One region of the Desulfosporomusa polytropa genome, then DNA from elsewhere that is predicted to be linked to it. Evidence: riboswitches for the same ligand, from Rfam matches in the RefSeq annotation. Region 1 holds a riboswitch; each other region holds the start of a gene.

The links. Region 1 has a riboswitch for lysine ahead of ACZ449_RS25655 (ABC transporter substrate-binding protein). Riboswitches for the same ligand answer to the same signal wherever they lie in the genome.
Region 2: linked by a shared signal. The riboswitch ahead of dapB (4-hydroxy-tetrahydrodipicolinate reductase) and the one ahead of ACZ449_RS25655 (ABC transporter substrate-binding protein) in region 1 are both predicted to bind lysine.
Region 3: linked by a shared signal. The riboswitch ahead of ACZ449_RS21370 (DUF441 domain-containing protein) and the one ahead of ACZ449_RS25655 (ABC transporter substrate-binding protein) in region 1 are both predicted to bind lysine.

The regions. Positions count from the first base shown of each region.
Region 1 covers NZ_AP042400.1:5,081,613-5,088,960, reverse strand. The annotation lists gene ACZ449_RS25675 (ABC transporter ATP-binding protein) at 1-205, opposite strand, end outside; gene ACZ449_RS25670 (ABC transporter ATP-binding protein) at 192-968, opposite strand; gene ACZ449_RS25665 (branched-chain amino acid ABC transporter permease) at 980-1,993, opposite strand; gene ACZ449_RS25660 (branched-chain amino acid ABC transporter permease) at 2,005-2,883, opposite strand; gene ACZ449_RS25655 (ABC transporter substrate-binding protein) at 2,954-4,096, opposite strand; lysine riboswitch at 4,199-4,364, opposite strand; gene ACZ449_RS25650 (alpha/beta fold hydrolase) at 4,637-5,449, shown strand; gene ACZ449_RS25645 (hypothetical protein) at 5,519-5,677, opposite strand; gene ACZ449_RS25640 (hypothetical protein) at 5,903-6,397, opposite strand; gene ACZ449_RS25635 (alpha/beta hydrolase) at 6,670-7,348, opposite strand, start outside.
Region 2 covers NZ_AP042400.1:908,939-916,286, reverse strand. The annotation lists gene ACZ449_RS06105 (ribonuclease J) at 1-1,020, opposite strand, end outside; gene dapA (4-hydroxy-tetrahydrodipicolinate synthase) at 1,295-2,176, opposite strand; gene dapG (aspartate kinase) at 2,192-3,412, opposite strand; gene ACZ449_RS06090 (aspartate-semialdehyde dehydrogenase) at 3,423-4,454, opposite strand; gene dapB (4-hydroxy-tetrahydrodipicolinate reductase) at 4,528-5,322, opposite strand; lysine riboswitch at 5,442-5,612, opposite strand; gene ACZ449_RS06080 (general stress protein) at 5,730-6,410, opposite strand; gene ACZ449_RS06075 (YlmC/YmxH family sporulation protein) at 6,486-6,749, opposite strand; gene ACZ449_RS06070 (hypothetical protein) at 6,758-7,078, opposite strand; gene ACZ449_RS06065 (dCTP deaminase/dUTPase family protein) at 7,154-7,348, opposite strand, start outside.
Region 3 covers NZ_AP042400.1:4,182,936-4,190,283, forward strand. The annotation lists gene sstT (serine/threonine transporter SstT) at 1-1,208, opposite strand, end outside; gene ACZ449_RS21360 (RraA family protein) at 1,443-2,108, opposite strand; gene ACZ449_RS21365 (aldose epimerase family protein) at 2,362-3,507, opposite strand; gene ACZ449_RS21370 (DUF441 domain-containing protein) at 3,737-4,192, opposite strand; lysine riboswitch at 4,352-4,516, opposite strand; gene ACZ449_RS21375 (phosphoglycerate dehydrogenase) at 4,577-5,533, opposite strand; gene ACZ449_RS21380 (2-hydroxyacid dehydrogenase) at 5,713-6,696, opposite strand; gene ACZ449_RS21385 (pyridoxal phosphate-dependent aminotransferase) at 6,709-7,348, opposite strand, start outside.

The DNA of each region.
Region 1 (7,348 bases):
GACAGTTGGCGATATCCTCGCCTTCAAAAATAATGCCTCCTGTCGGACTATGCAAAAGACCCATAATCGTCTTTTGAATTGTTGTCTTACCTGCACCATTTGCGCCAATAATTGTCACAATTTCCCCTTGGTCAACATGAAGTGTTGCATTAACAATGGCATGAATATGACCATAATAGACGTTAATTTCATTAATTTCCAACACACTCATTCACCTCGGTTCCAATATAAGCTTCAATGACTTTGGGATCACAACGGATAACAGCAGGCTCACCTTCAGCAATCTTTTCACCATGGTCAAAAACAACCATACGTTCCGCAATACCCATCACCAGCCGCATCTGATGTTCGATTAAAAGTATAGTCAGACCTCTTTGTTTTAGCGCACGAATCAAAGCCAGCAACTGATCTACTTCTTTGGGATTCATTCCGGCGGCAGGTTCGTCAAGCAACAGCAACGACGGCTCAGAAGCTAACGCCCGAGCTATCTCTAACCGCCTCTGCGCCCCATAAGGCAAATTGGTCGCCAAAACATTACGCATGGATGCAAGTCCCGTAAATTCCAGAATCTCATTTACTATTTGTTCGTTACTTTGTTCTTCCAGCCGGAGTCGCTTAGAATGAAATATTCCATCAAGAGCTCCTGAAGAATTTTTGCTATAGCGGCCGATAATTAGATTATCCCGTACCGAAAGTTCCGGAAAGAGCCGAATGTTTTGAAAAGTACGCGTTAACCCGACTTTTGCCATATCATAGGCTTTCCAGCTTGTAACATCTTGTCCTCTAAAAAAAACCCCCCCTGAAGAAACAGGTAAAATTCCGCTAATGACATTAAAAAATGTGGTTTTACCTGACCCGTTAGGCCCAATAATTGCTACAATTTCCCCCGAATCTATCGAAAAATCAATATTATGAACAGCTTTCAGTCCACCAAAATTTTTACATAGCTTTTCAACCTGCAGCAGCATGGCAGTTCCTCCTAACGGCGAAATACAGTTTCAGCACCTAACAATCCCTGTGGTTTGACACGCATCATGACAACAAGCAGCAGACCAAACAATACTAACCAGGGATCATAACTAAGTCCGAATACATCTTTTACAAACCGTAAAAATTCCGGTGTAATGGTAAGTAGAAAGGCTCCTAAAAATGCTCCGGGAATACTCCGGGCACCACCAATAACAACCATGGTTAACATCATTATAGATTCATTGGAACTAAGCATATCCGGACTGATAAAGCTCATATAATGAGCGAATAAACTGCCGGCAAGTCCTGCAAAAAAGGCTCCGAAGACAAACGCCATTAATTTGTAATAAGCCGGATTAATTCCCATCGAAGCGGCTGCTATCTCATCTTGCCGAATAGCAGCAAAAGCGTGTCCAACCCGGCTATCCTCTAGGCGATACATGATAAAGGCAAGTACTAGCGCCAGAATAAGTGCAGCAACAATGAACGCCTCTTTACCTGTTACACCGATGTCACTAAAGGCTATGCCTAAAGTAGGTGAAATTAAGCCAGGTAATCCGGCCGGCCCCCCTGTGATATCCAGATTGATCGCTATAAACTTAAAAACCTCACCACAACCATAGGTGACAACAACTAAAAAGGGGCCTTTTATTCTAAGCGCAGGAGCACCCAGTGGCAATCCCACCAGTGCAGCTACTAATCCGGATAGTATAAAAGCCACTCCATAGGGCAAATGCAATAAAGATGTTGTGAGGGCAGAAACGTATCCGCCCAGTCCAAAAAAAGCAGCATGACCTAGCGATGTTTGCCCGACATAACCAGTAACAAAGTTTAAACTTAACGTAACAACACTATAAATAAGTGAAATAAACAAAATATGCTTGGCATAAGCACCGAATATATATTCTTCCGTTAAATCAAGTGAATCTATAAAAGTGAATCCAAGCAGAACTGCAATGAGAATAATTGCTGTTGCCGGTTTATGTGCCAAGTTCTGTGCAAATTGTAATGCTGGTTTTGCCATAAACCCACCCCCTAGACCTTATCCTCAAATTTAAATCCCATTAAGCCAGTTGGCTTAATAACCAGTGTAGCAATCATGATAACAAAAGCAATTGCATCCCGATAACCTGATGAAATGAAGGTCGTCGAAATGTTTTCAATAACTCCCAGCAATAAACCAGCAACCATAGCACCGCTGATGCTGCCAACCCCGCCCAGCACAGCTACAGCCCAACCTTTCAATCCAGCCATTGCTCCCATCATTGGATCAATAGCATATAGAACGCCAACAAGTACTCCAGCGGCACCACCCAACATCCCACTAACCCAAAAGGTGATGGTAATCAAACGGTTGACATCAACCCCCATCAGACTAACTGCTTCAAGATCCTGCGATGCCGCCAACATAGCCTTGCCCATCATGGTCCGCGTAATAAACCACTGCAGAAAAGCCATAATAACCAGCGTAACCGCAAAAATCATGATTTGCAGCGTATTGATTGTCAAAACGGTTGAACCAAGTTGCCAAGTCATAACCGATGCCTCAAAGGTAGCTGGGTAGGCTCGTGATTGAGGCTCCCAGATTATAGCGGCTAAATTGCGAATAAAGATCGAAGCCCCGAGCGCCGTAATAAACAAGGCAAGCTTAGGGCCTGTCCGCAGTGGCCGATAAGCTAATCGCTCAATAAGATAGGCCACCAGCCCACCAAAAAACATAGCTACAACTAACGCCACAAAAAAATTAACATGATAAGTCGTTATAACAAGATACCCGGCAAATGCACCAATCATAAAAACCTCGCCATGTGTCCAATTGATAAGACCGACAATACCAAATACCACCGTCCAACCAATCGCAATTAAAGCATAAACACCACCGAGTGCCAGTCCATTTATAATTTGCTGCAGCATCTGATCACCCTCCTCTGACTACAAGTGGGAAGCAGCAGGCTGACCTGTCACTTCCCACCGCAATTCGCAATTATTGATATACAACAAATTGTCCGTCTTTGACAGTAATATATAAATAAGGTCTAACCCAGTCACCTTTATCATCAAATGTCACTGTCCCAGTGATACCTTTATAATCGGTCTGGCTCATGGCCTCACGGACACCTTCTCTGGTGATAGTTCCTTTTTCACCAGCCTTCTCCATCGCCTTGGCAAGAACATACATTTGATCATAGCCTAGAGCAGCAAAGGTGTCTGGTTCTACATTATATTTCTCTTTATACTTTTTAACAAAAGCCTGTACAGCTGGGTCAGGGTTGGTAGAAACAAATGCGCCTAATGATATAGAGCGTTCGGCAGCCTTCCCCGCAATTTCAATAAATTTGGGACTATATAAACCAGGGCCGCTTACAATAGGAACAGTCAGACCCAATTCAGTCGCCTGTTTGACAATCAAGCCACCATCTGTATAAGTACCACAAACTGCGAGTGCATCAATGCCTTTATTTTTTATTTCGGTCAGCAGAGCGGAAAAATCCTTATCTGTTGCCAAATAAGCTTGGTTAGAAACAATTGTAACCTGATATTGGTTAAGCTGTTTTTCAAGAACGGTCATAAGACCTTTGCCAAAATCGTTATTAGGATAGAGGATCGCAACCCGTTTAGCTCCTAATTTTTGCCCCAGTAAATCACCCATTAAAACTCCTACTTTGGCATCCTGCACAGCCATACGAAAAAAATAAGGGCTGATTCCCGAAAGCTTGGGCGTGCTTGAAGACACCACAGAATGAGTCAGTTTTGCCTTGTCGGTTATCGGAACCATGGCAAGAGTATTCGAGCTAAGGCAAGACCCGACTAACGCTACTACATTTTTTTGATCGGCAAATTTTTGCGCTCCTGCGGCAGCCTGTTTGGGATCACCTGCATCATCGTGAAAGACCGCTTCAATCGACTGGCCTTTAACCCCGCCAGCCTTATTGATTTCTTCACGAGCCAATTCGAAACCATTTTTATGGCTTTGACCATATGTCGCATTATCTCCTGACAGAGGATTAACCATCGCAACCGTCAGCGCCGCTTTTTTACCCTGAGTCGCCGACCCGCCACAACCTGCAATAGCAACCATGGAAACTGCAACCATAAATCCACCTAAAACCTTTACCCACGTTTTCATAAATTCCCCCCTAAAAATATAATAAAAATAAAAAAGACACTTGGTGATTTCTCTGCCAGGTGTCTTCAATAACATGAAAAATAATAGTCCATGTCTCGGCCCAGATGAGATAGCTCTCCACCAACGTTGGTGACAGTCCTGCACTTATTCAATGCAGACCCAGTAAAAAAAACCGCCGTTTTTCTTACTTCGGCAACTAACCCTTTCCCTGCCTTCGTTGATGCCTCATCAAACAGGTACTAATGTTGGCTGCGCCTCTATAAACAATCTGATTAAAGGAATATTTTTCTTTATTAGCTCTATTCTAGACTTTCGCAATTAGTTCGTCAAGATTTTTTGTCGAAATGTCGATCTTTTACTGCCACAATTTTCAATGCCAGTTGGCGGAAATGCTGTATAAGTCCTCTAAAAAAATAGCATCTGTTGGATTTATCTATTTCTAAATGAATGATACAGCCCACACTAGGCTATCACACTGTTAGTAGCGAGTGCATAATATAGTATATATTATGTAAATATTCTTTCAAAGGAGGGCTTTTGGTGGGGGTATATATTAAAGTCGAACCAGACGTAAAGATATACGTGGAAGACCTTAATCCTGCGGGCTGTAAAACAATCGTATTTATACACGGTTGGCCGGCAAACCATAAAATGTTTGAGTATCAGTTTGATCAACTGCCTAAGCGGGGATATCGCTGCATAGGAATTGATGCGCGAGGTTTCGGTAATTCCGACAAGCCTTGGGCAGGCTACGACTACGATACGTCGGCAGATGATATTCGCAGTGTAGTCGAAGAACTCGGACTTCATGATTTCACCCTCGGAGGCCATTCTACGGGGGGAGCGGTCGCTGTTCGCTATATGGCCCGTCACAAGGGATACGGGGTATCTAAGCTTGCCCTTTTTGCAGCAGCAGCTCCCAGTCTGATTCAGCGTCCTTATTTTCCACATGGGCTAAAAAAAGAGGATGTAATTAAAATCATCCAGGGAACAAATAATGACCGTCCCGAAATGTTGCGAAATTTTGGCGATACGTTTTTCTTTCAGCATGTATCTCAAGCTTTCTCAAATTGGTTCTTTCAAATGGGACTGCAAGCGGCAGGTTGGTCCACCGCAGCAGTTGCAGCCTCTTGGATAGACGAAGAACTATTTTTGGATCTTGAGGAAATATATGTTCCAACTTTAATTCTTCATGGTATCCATGACAAAGTTTGTTTGTTCCCATTGGCTATTGCCCAAAATGAAAAAATTAGAGACTCCAAACTTGTTCCGTTCAGATACAGCGGTCACGGATTATTCTATGACGAGCACGCTAAATTTAACAAAGAGCTAACTCAATTTATTGAGGAATAAAGTTTTTAGTGATGTACGAGATGTCAAAAAAGAAACATCCCCTTATGTCCCTCAACAATATTCTACTTACTATAAATAATTAAGCAACAATAAAGATAACATCGCTAAAACGATGGCGTTGCATTCGAGCAACGATCTAACAGGCGATACCTGCTCTTGCATTTTTGAGGGTATTTCGCTCATCTCGCCCATACCAAATTTCTTTTCAGCACTCATACTACTATTCATGCAAAACTCCTCCTTAATTTATATCTCGACAATTATTGCTTCTGATATTAGTATAATATATTTTACTATAGATGAAAAATATTTATTAACTATACTTTTTTTGCAATCCTTGGCATTTTTTTCAGTTTAGCATAAAAGAAGAAAGGAAGCAAATGGAACCGTCCCCACGCTTCCATTTAGATGGTTAGGTTGCAGGATATGATGATCAAATTGAAAAGTTCGGTGTCAATTATACTTTACTAGTTTATGAGAAAGAATATATTTGTAAGCAGTGATAATTATAACTCTGTTAAAAACAGCTTCTGGTTCATTTCCGTAATATGCTCCACCTGACATATTGCCACGGGTTTTATATAAGCATTTTGGAGGGGAATTTCCCCAAAGCTCATCATTTTTTAACCAAATTGAGCCGTCTTGGTTCCACTGATTGCTATTTGGATTAAAAGAGCATTTAAAGGTAAACGTTTGTTTTTCAAAGGAAATATTATTATCCAAAGTTTGGATTCTTAATTTATCTAAAGTGCTCTCCTCTGGTATGCAGATTAAGGTATATGTCATTTCAAAAAGTGAATTTTGCTCAGTTTTAGATGTTACTTTTGCTTTTAGTGATTCTGTGCGAAGATACTTAACAAAACCATTTTCTGTAACAGTATATATATCTTCCGCAAAGCAGACATTGGTTAACATAACAAAAATAATTGTAAGTAAGAACTTTTTCATTATAGTACCCTCCTTGATTTATATTATCAAAGCAGCATGTACCGCTAAAAAGATCAATAATAATGAAGATATGTTGTTTGGTATATTAGCAGATATTATTCCTTATATTTTTATATGTAGTTATTCCTAGATTCAGTATTTAATTTTTAGTAGTAAATGGCCAAACACTAAATTTTAAAAAATAAGCCCTCGGCGTATGCCGAGGGCTTAACTTACTGTTACTGCTTAAATGCGTTACTATATATTTCCGGAGGGAATGCTATGAACGACAATTATATCTTAAAAGCATCCCGCAGTTGAGAATAAATCAGTGCCCACGCCTCATCGGCCGCTTCCTTCGGGCCAAAATGGGTAAAAGCATGACAGCACTTAGAGAATCTCCTGAACAGCACTTCCACCCCAGCGTCCGCCAGGCGCTCGGCGTAGCGTTTATCTTCTTCGTGCAGCGGGTCATATTCTGCCGCAATGATAAGTGCCGGCGGAAGCCCTCGAAGGTCTTTCTCTAGAATCGGCGAGACAAATGGATTTTTAGTGTCCTCCTCACTACGGATGTAACAGGCAGTAAAATAATTAACCAATTTGGGTGTCAGTATCGTCTCTTCCGGATGGAAATGTTTGTTGTAAGCATCAGTAGTATGGTCCAATACCGGATAATCCAGCACTTGGTAAACAATAGAGAATTCTTCCCTTTTCCTGGCTAATAAGCAGATTGCCGTGGCTAGATTGGCACCGGCGCTGTGCCCACCCACGGCAATCCGCCGAGGATCAATTCCCAGTTTCTCCGCATAGTCATGTACCCATTTAACGACGGCGTAACTTTCTTCCAGCGCCACCGGAAACTTACACTCCGGCGCAAGAGGGTAGTCGATATTGACGACGACACAGTTTACCGCGTTGACAATCTTTCTACACCATACGTCATCATCTTCAGCACCACCGAGGATAAATCCG
Region 2 (7,348 bases), 1.5 Mb from region 1:
CACAACTTCTGCTCCCTGCCTAAAAAGAAAATCTATTGTGCGCGAAACCAACTTCTCATTACCTGGTATTGGCGTAGCCGAAATAATTACTGTATCGCCCGGAATAATCTCGACTTTTTTATGATCTGACATAGCCATTCTGGTTAGTGCCGACATTGGCTCACCTTGGCTCCCTGTTGTTAAAATGACAATTCCTGATGCTGGGTAATTATTAATTTCATCAACATTGATAATCACGCCTTCTGGTACATTCAAATAGCCTAGTTCCAGCGCAATAGTAACAACATTGACCATACTCCGGCCAAGTATCGCTACCTTGCGTCGATACTTACAGGCAGTATCGATGGCCTGCTGAATTCGATGAATATTGGACGAAAAAGAAGCAATAATAATACGTTCACGCGCTGTACGAAACGTTTCATCAAAAGTTACACCAACCGATTTTTCACTCTGCGTATAACCAGGGCGCTCGGCGTTGGTGCTGTCGGCTAAAAGCACTAGCACCCCCTGATCACCCAGCTCAGCAAATTTGTGAAAATCGGTAACCTTACCATCTACTGGCGTTTGATCAAGCTTAAAATCACCTGTATGGACAATCACCCCTGCGGGTGTCTTTATGGCTAACGCGGCTGCGTCAGCGATACTATGGCTTACCCGAATAAAATCTATTTTGAAATTACCAATTTGAATTTGGTCGCCTGGTTTAACAGCCTGCAATTTATTGGTAGAGACATTATTTTCTTTTAAACGTCCTTCCAAAATTCCAATCGTCAAGCGAGTTCCATATACAGGTACATCCAGCTGTTTTAACACATATGGCAAAGCCCCAATATGGTCTTCATGACCATGTGTCAGCACAATTGCTTTAACTAAATCACGGTTGTCCATCAGATAGGTAATATCAGGAATAACCAGATCAATGCCAAGCATGTCGTCTTCGGGAAACATCAAGCCAGAATCAATTACTATTATCTCATCACCGTAACGGATAACAGTCATGTTTTTACCAATTTCCCCCATCCCGCCCAAGGGAATTATCTGCACTTTGTTTGGTTGTCGTGACAAAAAAACATACACCTCCAGAATTTTTAAATTTAGTATTCCTTAAATTCTAACCGCCCGTTCATTAAACCGCTACATAAAAAAACCGGCCGTCCTGCCCACTTGTCAATAATTATAACCTATTTAACAACCTCTGACAACAAGTGGTACTGCTCGCTCTGGAATATTATATGCAAATATTGTCTAGACATGCAAAAAAACCGGCAGCACCCGCTACCGGTCAAAAATTTAATTATAAAGCGCCTATTGCCTGCATTACATTTTTTAGTTGTTCCTCTTCACTCGCTGTAGGAGATACTAACGGCAGTCTTACTGGGCCTGCATTTATTCCAAGAATATTTACAGCTTTTTTGATAGGTATTGGATTGGTAGTAACAAAGATAACTTTAAAGAAAGGCATAAGTTCAAGATGTAATGCCTGCGCTTTATTCAGATCACCAGCCAAAAACGCGGTTATCATTTCCTGCATACGGTTACCTACAACATGAGCAGCCACACTAATTACCCCGCAGCCACCTACAGACAAGATCGGTAAGGTCAGCCCATCATCCCCACTATACACCCAAAAGTCATTAGGTGTTGTGCGGATAATTTCAGAAACTTGGTCTAGACTGCCGCTTGCTTCTTTAACAGCAACAATATTCTCAATTTCGGCCAAACGCGCAATGGTTGTTGGTAACATATTAGAAGCGGTACGTCCAGGAACATTATATACGATCAATGGCAGCGTTGTTGAGTCCGCAATGGCTTTAAAATGCTGGTAATAACCTTCTTGCGGCGGCTTATTATAATAGGGACCAACAAGCATTGCGCCATGCACACCAATCTTTTCAGCTTCTTTAGTCAATTCAATAGAAGCTCTCGTATCGTTTGAACCGGTGCCAGCAATGACAGTAGCCTTATCACCTACAGCCTCCAATACTACTTTGAACAATTTCAGCTTTTCATCTGTAGCTAATGTAGCCGCTTCACCAGTGCTGCCTGCAACTACCAATCCATCAGAACCGTTATTTACAAGATATTTCGCCAAATTAGCGACTTCACTATAATTCACACTATAGTCAGCATTAAACGGGGTTACCATTGCGGTTAAGACTTGCCCGAAATTTTTCATTACACTCGCCCCTTATTAATTTGATAAGCCAAATTTCTCATGAAGCGATTTTACAGCAGCCCCAACATCACTTTGTGGCACAAGCACAGAAATAGATGTATGGGAATCAACTGTCTGGAGAATAGCAATTTTATTACGAGACAGAGCTTCAATAAAATTTGCCATCACGCCTGGTACTTCTCGCATTCCGCCACCAACTACAGATACCTTTGCACAATGTTCTAGTATTTCAAATTTACAACCTAGACGTTTGAGTTTTATTGATGCTTTTTCGGCCTGATCAGCATTAATAGTAAACATGATCTCGCCTGGATGAATATTAATTAAATCGACGCTAATACCATTATCAGCCATTGTCTTAAATACCTTAAAACTTGCATCATTTCCCATAGTATCATCAAGGTGAACTTTAACCTGAACAATATTAGTCAAATAGGTTACACCTGTGGCGACACGGTCAACTACAGTTACGTTATCGTTGTCTTCTTTGGCGATATTCGTAATAAGTGTACCGGGAGCTTCTGAAAATGTTGATTTTACTACAAGGGGAATATTTTTTTGCATAGCAATTTCAACTGCGCGGGGATGTATTACCTTAGCCCCTTGATGAGCCAGTTGACATACTTCCCCATAACTTATGCAATCAAGAATTTTCGCATTCTCAACAATTCTTGGATCAGCTGTCATAATGCCTTCAACATCTGTATATATTTCGATCATGTCAGCCTTTAAAGCTGCGCCTAAGACTGATGCACTAGTATCGCTGCCACCGCGTCCCAAGGTAGTAAATTCACCTTCACCCGTCATACCTTGAAAGCCACACACAACAGGTACTTTTCCCTGTTTTAAATAACTGATTATCCGTGTTGGATCACATTTTGAAATACGAGCGTCAGTAAAGTTATCATCGGTAATAATACCCGCATTTCCTCCCGTTAACATAACTGCGTCCATACCAGCGGCCTGCAGCGTACCGGCCATAATCACGGCTGAGATCATTTCGCCGCAGCACATAATCTGATCAAGCTCGCGGTCAGCAATATTCTTATAGGCTGACCGCGCAATATCGATTAGTGTATCTGTAGCGTAAGGAGCTCCCTGACGTCCCATAGCCGAAACTACAACTACCGGATTAAAGCCTTGATCCCGCGCTTTTTCAATCTTGCGCAGTACAAGTTCCCGCACTTCAGGTGATGCTACAGATGTGCCCCCGAACTTCTGGACAATTATTCGCATTTTGTACACCTCAAATTAAATTATGCTCAATCATATACTCAGCTATTTGCACAGCATTCAGCGCTGCACCTTTGCGAATTTGATCGCCTACAACCCACATATTTAATCCATAAGGCACAGTTTTGTCTGCCCGAATACGACCAACAAACACTTCATTACTGTCTGAAGTATATAGTGGCATAGGATACAACATTTCAGCCGGGTTATCTTGTACAATAACACCAGGAAATTTAGCCAATACTTGTTTTGCTTCTTCAGGCGACAGCGGGCTATTAAGCTCTATGTTTATTGATTCAGAATGACTGCGATATACCGGCACCCTCACCGTCGTCGCAGTTATTCCGATGTTATAGTCATTGAATATTTTATGAGTCTCATTTACCATTTTCATCTCTTCTTTGGTATAATCCTCTTCAACAAATACGTCTATTTGCGGTAAGAGATTAAACGCGATTTGATAATGTTTGGGCAAACTGGCGCTCGGTAAAATATTAGCTTCTACAGGACGATTTTCTACAACTGCCTTAACTTGGTCAGTCAGTTCATCAATGCCTTCTTTGCCAGCACCGGAAACAGCCTGATATGTAGAAACAACTATACGTTTAATCTTTGCCACATCATATACAGGCTTTAATGCCATAACCATAATAATTGTCGAACAGTTAGGGTTAGCAATAATCCCTTGATGATTTTTTATGGCCTCTGGGTTAACTTCTGGCACGACCAAAGGTACATTCGGGTCCATGCGGAAGGCACTTGAATTATCAATGACAACCGCCCCGCGTTTAGCAGCCTCGGGTGCTAAGGTTTTACTAATTGAGCCGCCTGCAAATAAGGCAATTTGCACATCACTAAATGAATCGGGTGTCGCCTCCTCAACAATGTAGTCTTTACCCATAAATTCGATAGTTTTACCTGCAGACCGTTCAGACGCTAACAATTTCAATTGGTTAAACGGAAAGTTGCGCTCTTCAATAAGTTTTAAAAATTCTTGGCCAACTGCTCCAGTTGCCCCTAAAATTGCTACATTATACTTTTTCATTGTAAATTAGTCCCCCATTCTATAATCATAAATATGCTCATATATTTGAAGTTGGCTTCGTTCTTTGCAACGTTTAGCCCATTATATGTTCAAGACCAAAAATCAGCCCATCAACAGTTAGCACTTTTTTACAAGCCAGTACTACTCCCGGCATAAACGATTCTCTGGATATTGAGTCATGGCGAATCGTTAGGGTTTGGCCTAATCCACCGAAAATCACTTCCTGGTGAGCTACATAGCCAGGCAGTCGAACACTGTGCAATCGAATACCTGACAAATCACCGCCACGAGCACCAGTCAGTTTTTCTTTCTCATCTGGATGGCCTTGCTGCATTGTTCCCCGTACACTGGCAATTAATTCAGCGGTTCTAAGACCTGTGCCAGATGGGGCATCCAGCTTTTGATCATGATGCATCTCGATAATTTCAACATGCGGCAAATACTTGGCGGCCTCTTGGGAAAGTTTCATCATAAGAATAGCACCTATGGAAAAATTAGGTGAAATAATTGCATTAACCTTGGAAGCTGCACATAGCTCACGAATATCCTCAATATCAGTTTCCGTTAATCCGGTTGTACCCACAACTGGGCAGACGCCATTTTTAATGGCAATTTTAATGTTGCTTAAAACTGATTGCGGATTAGTGAAATCAACCATAACTTGTGGTTTAGTTTCATTGACAACAGTAACTAAGTCATTGCCAACCGTTACTCCTGTTTTTCCTGCGCCGATAATATCGCCTACATCGGCAAAGTCGGAATTTATATCTACTGCTCCGACTACGCTTAAATGCGGGTCCTTATGAACTGCTCGCAATACTTCCCGTCCCATTTTGCCATAAGCGCCACATACCATCACTCTAATCAAGCGCTATCCACCTCCTGTTTAATAAGAAAAGCAGCTGGTGAGCGCATTTCTCACCAGCTGCCAAAACAGCATTTTTCTGACCTTAGGAAAATATATGTGTATATATATCGTCCCTGACCAGATGAGATAGCACTCCACCAAGTAATGGTGACAGTCTTAAATCTATTTGATGTAAGACCAGTAAGAAGATTCGGCATTCTTTCTTACTTCGGCGGTCGCCCCTTTTCTTTCAGCTCATCGATTCCACTCTCACTGAAAGTACTTTTGACTCCCGCACCTCTACTTCATCCTTTACAGGATGTTGCTTATTCATTTTATACACATTCTATACCAAAGGTTCCATCATTGTCAATAAATATTAAAAGCTGTTTATTTATTCATCCACGACATTCCAGTGAAAACTATGTTTAGGTTAATGCATGAGTTTCTACGTCTCTTGCCCCGTTTTGACGCAGGATCTGAGCTGCTTGATTCGCTTTCGCGGCATCAGAGCGGATTATTGCCAGAATTCCACCTTGTGCTACCTCTTGTTCATAGCGTCTTCCTACTTCAGCCGGAATGCCCCAATCAATAAGCCCACCCGTAATACCGCCTGCTACCGCCCCACTCAAAGCGGCAGCAATTGGCCCAGCGGCTAGTACTGGTCCTACACCAGGAATGGCTAAAGCACCTGCTCCCAAAAGCAAACCGCCAATACCGCCTAACGTGCCACCTGCTAGGGCACCATCGGTAATATCATCTTCAACATATTCAGTATCTTGGCCTTGCTGATTTTTGTTTTTGGAAACAATATTTATTTCTTCGGTTGTAAAGCCTTTCGTTCTAAGCGCATTTACTGCCTGCTCAGCATTATCACGAGAATTAAATACACCAATTACGCTTTTAACTCCCGTAGTACCTGCCTGCATTCCAGGTGACTTAGTTTGCGCCGCAGAACTCGTAGTTTGTGTTTGGAGATTTGCAGTTTGCGCTTGACCACCTGCATAGTTATTTACTAAAGCGTTTCCTGTCTGGCCTGTAGTTTGAGCTGTTGGCTGCTTCCCAGTATTTCCTTGCATAGCACCTGTAGAATTGTTCGTTATTGACATTAATAAGCCTCCTAACATTAGTCTGATATACAGTTTAATGTTAGGCTTAACAAGTACAACACTTTTTATTCCCGATCATCTAGAATACATGTGATCATAAGCGTTATTTAAATCAACAATAACAACTTCATCTCCGATGCGTTTGATTGCCTGCCATGGTATTGTTACTAGCTGATTGTCACCTAAAAAGTTAAATAGTGTATTTCTTTTGGGCAGAATTAATCCACCAATAACACCAGAGCGACTGTCAAAAGTAAGCTCACACTCACCAACGATACCTAACCGCGCACCATCTCCCAAATTAATAACTTCTTTTCCAGTCATTTCACTTATCCGCATACTTTCACCTACTTGCTATCAAATAGTTTAGCAAAAAACGGTTGAACAACCGCCACTACTATAGCCGTCATCGCCAGCGGATCGAACATAATTATACTGACAGTTATCCGTTCAGGTATCTCCAATTTTAAAAATGAAACAATCATTACCAAAGAAATATATACGCCGCCGGCAGTGGCAACTAAATCTCGTACGGCATTAGCAAAGGGCGATGGCTTTGGCTCAACTGAGGGTATATTGTCCAAGGACATCCGAGAGTGGCAAACACGTACCCAAACAGACCCCATAACCATCAAGACAACCAGTACTAATGTCATCCAGGTATACACAGTAGCCCTCCTTAACCTGCTTCTACCAATGTATATGGCGAATTAGCATAAGTTATGAAAAAAAATCGCCATTTGTTACTGTCCTGTACTCCCAAAACCGCCTGAACGAAGATTATTGACGCAATCGTTATCTGTTTTTAGGTACTTATAAAAAATTCCCTGGGCTAGTCTGGTTCCTTTGGTAATTGTCACAAGTTCTGATCCCTGGTTAAAAACGGGAAGTAAAATATGTCCCTCATTTTCCTGATTATTATAATAATCGGCATCAAT
Region 3 (7,348 bases), 900 kb from region 1:
TGCCTTTTACATCTGGCGATATCTGCAGCCGCGGTAAAGAGTACATCTGTAGAGGAGTTGAGAGCTGTTTCGGAGGAGTCCTGCAATACACCGATGATAAAGCCTACCCCAACAACTTGCATCGCAATATCATTGTTAATACCGAAGAGTGCACAGGCCATCGGTACAAGCAGCAGCGATCCACCGGCTACGCCAGAGGCACCGCAAGCACCAATGGTAGCCACAATACTGAGAAGTAAAGCAGTCCAGATATCAACAGGAATACCGAGGGTATGAACTGCTGCTAGGGAAAGTACGGAAATAGTTACAGCCGCACCGGCCATGTTGACTGTTGCGCCAAGCGGAATAGATACAGAATACGTATCTGGGTCAAGGTCAAGTTTTTTACAAAGATTCATGTTTACAGGGATATTCGCAGCAGAGCTACGCGTAAAAAAAGCGTAAATACCACTTTCACGGAGACAGGTAAATACCAATGGATAGGGATTGCTACGAATTTTCCAAAATACGATAAGTGGATTTATAACCAACGCAACAAAAAGCATACAACCAATTAGAAGTACGAGTAGCTTGCCATAGCCGATAAGGGCTTCAATACCATTGCGAGAGATAGAATCTGCAACTAGGCCAAAGATACCCACAGGAGCAAGTTGGATAACCCAACGTACGGCTTGCGATACAGCATCAGAAAAACCATTAATAACTTCTTTGGTTGTATCACTGGCATGCCGAAGTGCAATGCCAAAAATAATACTCCAAGAGAGAATGCCAATATAATTACCAGTCATTAATGCTTTTACTGGATTATCAACAACATTCAAAGCAAGAGTACGCAGTACTTCGACAATACCATTCGGCGGTGTTACATCTGATGCATTAGCAACAAGCTTAAGGTCTACTGGGTAGAGGAAGCTTGCTACCACTGCAATAAAAGCAGCGGAAAAAGTACCCAGAATATATAAAAGTATAATAGATTTCATATTGGTTTCTACGCCCTGCTTTTGACTAGAAAGGGCACTCATAATGAGGACTAGTACTAATATTGGTGCCACAGCTTTTAAAGCACCAACAAATAATGTCCCAAAAAGGGCTACCCGGCTGGCAAGGTCTGGCGCATACAGCGCAACGATAAGACCAAGGACAAGACCAAGAACTATTTGTTTGACTAAGCTAATTTTACTGATCGCAGAAAATAAAGATTTGAACACGCAAAAGACAACTCCTATTTTTGCAAATTTACCTCTTGATAAAAATAGATCCTATAGATATTAAATTTAAAAGAGGTACCAAGATTATTATAATGCCCTTTCTGTATATCGTCAATGGACAAAAATTCTCTTTGCGTGCATGCAAGGGACATTTACTGTTAAATTCACCGTTTATTTTCTTGCCGAAAATAAAAAAGCCTTCCAAACAGATGCCTGGAAGGGATCGAACTGGTTTTACAGGATTCCGTACTTTTTGAAGGCATCTGTACTCGAAAGACCATTCTCAATGTCTTTGCGCACCACTTTTTCTGCCCTGGCTTTTTCCAAAGCCTGGACAATGACTTCACTTTCGATTTCCTGCGGAATAATCAGCACACCGTCAAGATCGGCAAACACCAGATCGCCTGGTTTGATCCATACTTCACCCACTTCAATCGGGCATCTGTAATTGGCAACCTGTGTTCTGACACCAGAATCCTGCGCATACCTTCCCCGCGAAAATACTGGCCAATTTTGTTCCAGAACCATGGGAGTATCGCGGTGAAAGCCGTTGACCACAGCCCCATTAGCGCCCCGCGTTTTAGCAGTCGCCGTCAAAAGTTCTCCCCAATAGGCACAGCACATATCACCACCGCTGGCTATATAGATTTCTCCTGGCTGCAATTGGTCAAGCGCTTCTGTCAATAAGCCAAACGGTTTTTTCTGCTCGCCATACACATCAATCATCAATACAGGCATAGCCCGACCAACAAGCACCATATCCTCTTTCATCGGTTGCACCGCTTGCGGCAGAAACTGATGATACCGTCCCAATTTATCAAGAATATCGCCAACTACTGGTGTATAAAGTTCTTTGCGCATGATTGCGAAAAGTTCATTGTCATTTTTCCATTCTGCCATAACTGTCCTCCCAGATCATGTTTCTATGTAAAATCCAAAATACGGCCAAAGGCCCACTTTGCTTGTGTCACCTAACTTTACAGCCTGAATTATTATATACGAAACCAGGACACCATTTTCCTCTATTCATTACTTTACTCTGAAACTAAAGGTAATCCCACTTTGTTAGTTTTTAATAGCGCCCACAAAAAGAATCCACGCTTTCAGCAATAATAAAATTGAGGCCACCTGTCTTGGATGGCCTCAATTATTACTATTTTTTTATGGAAAATTTATGCACTGTGGTTGATGAGAACCATTGGCCCGGTTTTAATACAGTTGAAGGAAAGTTATCTTTGTTGGGGGAATCAGGGAAATGCTGTGTTTCCAGGCAGAAGGCCTCACGGAAATTGTAAGCTTTGCCTCCTTTACCGATATCTCTAGGAACTTTTCCCTCAAGGAAGTTTCCTGCGTAGAACTGAATACCAGGCTCGGTTGTATAGATTTCCATGACTCTTCCTGATTTAGGTTCATAAACACGAGCGGCAAAACTCAATTCGCTGCCTGCCTTATTCAATACATAATTGTGGTCATACCCGGGGCCAAATTTTAACTGTTCATATGAATCGTTAATTCTAGCACCAATTGTAGTTGCTTTGGTAAAATCCATTGGAGTTCCCTTAACAGGGCGGATTTCTCCAGTTGTAATTAGTGTACCGTCAACAGGAGTGAAATTGTCAGCGTTTAAGGTTAGTTGATGATTTAGAATGGTGCCGCTACCGGCTCCTGCCAAGTTAAAGAAAGCATGGTTTGTAAAATTTACAATGGTTGGTTTATCGGTTACTGCATCGTAGGTAATGATTAGTTCATTATTGTCTGTTAGTGAATAGACAGTTTTTAATAAGCAATTCCCAGGGTAACCTTCTTCGCCATCTTTAAAGTAATAGGAAAGTTGCAAGGTTTTGGCATCAATCTGATTAGCGTCAAAAACAACAAAGCGGCTTCCTTTAGTACCACCATGCAAATGATTTGCGCCATTGTTAACTGTGAGTTGATAGTCTTTTCCTTCTAACGTAAATTGCCCTTTACCAATCCGATTGGCGTAACGTCCGATGGTACACCCCATCGAAGCTTGTCCATTGATGGTCTGATCAAGAGTCTCGTAACCAAGCACTACATCGCCGAGTCGTCCATTTTTATCAGGCACTAAAAGTTGTACAATCTTTCCGCCATAGTTGGTGATTTTTGCGACTACACCGTTTTTGTTTGTCAGTGTGAACAAATCAACTTGCTTACCGTTAACCTCTTTTTGGAAAGCTTCTCGTTGGATGTCGATGTAATCACCATTGGCTTTAGCGCCAACGACAGCCGTAGAGAATACAAGCATTCCCATGATTGCAAGAATTAAGAATTTTTTCATTAGTAGTCTCCTTATAATCAATACAAATTATCCAAACAGAGAACAGAAAATTGCGTTAATAGATGATATATGGCCTTGCTTTCACCTCCTGCTATTAGTAATATACTTATGATTTTGACTGAAATAGATAATAAACGAGCTCTCCGTAGGATACCTTTAGTATACAATGTTGAGAAAAAATGGAATATGTGGTTTTTTTAGAATTTTTTGTGATTTGTTTGGGAGTAATTCATTTTAACAAATTCAATAAATTTAATATCATGGCTACTACGCCGCCGGCAATAAGCGGCCCAATTGCCAGACCGTGCAAAAAACAAACACCGCCGATTGTACCTATAATCAAAGCAGTCGTAGTTTCAGGCGACGCCTTCAAAAAATACATGCCTTGCGTTGCCACCCAAGATACAATTAACCCAACAATTATGGCAATCACACCAGCCTGCGTTTTGAAGGCAACTAGCATTTCTCCTATGGAAATTCGCCCCTGTGCCAAAGGCGTTAGCACTGCCATTGTCAAAATGGTAATACCAATATTTAGTCCATAGTTTTCAATACTAGGAAACCAGGATGAGAAACCCATTAATTTTATTAACAACAGCGCCAAAACGGCCAAGGCCACGGAATTGTTGTTTCCAATAACCGACAGTACCAGAATGACTAATAGCGGCATATTATCCCAGTTCATACTTTCACCTCCTAAATTAGTTGGGATTCTACTATCGCAAGCTAAGTCTTTGTCAATTTTTTGTCAGAAATGTAATCCTACCTTCTGACAAACTAATAGAAAAAAGGCAGCCACCCTATACGTTAGAGGCTGCCGGCATAGTGAAGAGGAGTCTTACCCTCGTGCGATAGCTCACCATCCGAAGATGACAGTGCCGTACCTGTTGAATACGGCCCCAATGCCGGGAATTAGCAATCCCAGCACTTCGGCAATCCGCCCTTTCCTGACAGTTCATCGCAGCCAGCTCCCTGTAGTACTATTGCGTCTCGCGCCTCTACCATACCAATTTTATCAAGTTGTTAAATCCCCGCTTTCAATACATTATTGCAATTCATCTACTAGTTATCATACTGCCTCTACAATATTTTCTGCCACCAGAAAGTCCATCCGCTTCAGAGAGTCCACCGTATATGAGCCAACATGCGTGGTTGCCACAACATTATCCAAGCCTTCCGCGATGATGGGATCATTCACTGCCGGTTCGTTTTCGAATACATCAATAGCTGCACCGGCGATTGTTTTGCTTTTCAGCGCGGTAAGTAGCTCACCTTGGTTTACCAGACCTGCTCTGGCCGTGTTAATCAAATATGCGCTTGGTTTCATCAGGGCAAACTCCGAGGCACCAATCATATGCTTGGTTTCTTGATGTAACATACAATGCAAGCTGACAAAATCAGCTGCGGTCAACAGTTCCTCCCTTGAGCACAAAGTTATCCCGTTTGCGGCAACAAAGGCAGCATCAGGGTGGCGCGTGGAAACCAAAATTTTCATATCAAAGCCTTTAGCCCGTTTAGCAACCGCTTTTCCAATACGTCCTAATCCAACTATCCCAAGCGTTTTTCCCCAAACATCGCTGCTAACAGGGCGATACCAGCTGTTTTTTCGTAATGTAGAGTCAATCTGCGGCACCTTCCTTGCCAAAGACAGCATCAACGCAAAGGTTAAATCTGCAACTGTCTCATATCCAGGCATTTTGGCAGTTGTTTTAATTTCCACGCCTGCTTGTTGAGCGGCCAGGACATCAATATTCTCGATACCCACACCATGCCGGGATACCACTTTTAAATTTCGGCAGTGTTTGAAAACCTCGTGGCTAATTTCATCTGAACTGGAATAAACCAAAATTGCGTCAAGCCTATGCCTAATATCCTGCTGGATGATGTCTCTGGCACTCATCGCAGAACCTGCCGAGTTCCATACAATCTGCCAACCGTTTTCGGCAAAATACTGCTCCAGGTTTATTCTATGCTGCCCATCGATTTGGCTGCCAAATTCTTTAGATGTGATCAATACTGTTTTCAAGATATCCAATCCCTTCCGCTCTCGCATAGTATCATTCCGGTATGTCCCGCTACTGCTCAAACTGCAGAGCGCCTGCATACCAAACTTAGGATACTTTCAATAAGTCGAATAGGGTCAGATTCCTGCTTCACTATGCATCAGAATGTAACCAATTTTCCTTGGCTTTATTGCTTAGACCTTTATCTATTTACTATATTTGCCGGCGGTTGACCGTTTACGACTCGCGCAATGTTTTCCAGACTAGCCTGCAGCATCTTGCGCATTGCCCTGACAGTAACTCCCGCAATATGCGGTGTCACAATCAACCGATCCCTAGCCGCAGGTGAAAGAGTCAGCAACGGGTTTTCCAATTCTGGCGGCTCTGGCGTAAAGACATCAATTGCCGCACCACCAATGCGGCCGGTTTCCAGCATCTGCGCCAAGGCCATCTGATTAACTATTTCACCTCGCGCAGTATTAATCAGAAAACTACCAGGCGACATAAGTTCCAGTTGCCGTTGGCCGATAAGACCGCGCGTAGTATCATTAAGCGGCACATGCAGGCTTACAATATCACTGTCTGCCAGCAGTGCCTCCAGAGATTTATAGCTTACCTGCAATTGAGCTTCTGTTTCCGGCAGTTGCCGCCTGCCATCGTAGTAACTGACAGAGGCCCCCAAACTATGTAAAATTCTCGCTACATGCTGGCCAATCGTCCCTAACCCGACTAGCCCAATCTTGCTGTCTTCTATTTCACTTAGTCCCTGCTTAAATAGAACTTTTCGTATCTCTCCGTACCTGCCGGCTTTTATTTCCTGATCTGCCACAAGGATCTGCCGCTGGAGTGCAATCATCAGGCCAATGGTGAATTCAGCCACTGATTTGGCATTTTGGCCAGGAACATTGGCCACCGGTATTTTTAAAGCTGCTGCCGTTTGTGTGTCTATACGGTCAAACCCTGCACCTACGCTCTGAATCAATTTGATTTGAGTACTGTTTCGCAGGACATTGGCGTTAATTTCGGGAGTACTAGCCGGCACTAACAGATACTCCGCTTCCTTGCAGGCCAGAATCAATTCTTCCTCTGTTGACGGATTGATAAACCGAATATCCCAGTTTTCAGGCAAGGCAACCTGCGACGCATCAAACCGCCACTTTGGCATGGCACTTATTATAATAGGCATATTTCTCCCCCCCTAACTATTGTTTTGCGCCAGCACTTTCATCGCCGCCGCAATACGTTCCAGCCCTTCCCGACAATCTTCATACGACACCGCATAGGATAGGCGAAAGTGCCCATTACCGCTTGCCCCGAAAGCCAAGCCGTCGACTACCGCAACACCCGCATTATCTAATAAGTAGTCAGCGACCTGAGCCGAAGTAATGTTAGGCAGAGTAATGCGGGGAAAAACATAAAATGCTCCCTTGGGAATTCCACTCAATTCAATTCCAGGGATTTGTCGGACCATTTCCAGTACCAGCTGACGGCGGCGAGCAAATTCAGCTGCCATAGTACGGACGCAGTCTTGCGAACCGGTTAGTCCTACCACCGCTCCATGCTGAGCGAAAGTGCAGAGTGACAGCATAATATTCTGCTGCAGCCGGATAGCTGCGCCAATGATCGGCTCAACCGCAGCTATATAGCCAATGCGCCAGCCTGTCATTGCATAGGTTTTAGAAAGGGAACCACATAATATGGTTCGTTCCCGCATTCCCGGAAATTTAGCAGGTGACAGACGGCAGCCTTCGTAGATCAAATGGTCATAGGCGTCATCGCAGATTAACCATAGATCATGCTCACAGGCAAAGGCAGCCACTGTTTTTAGTTGTTCCTCT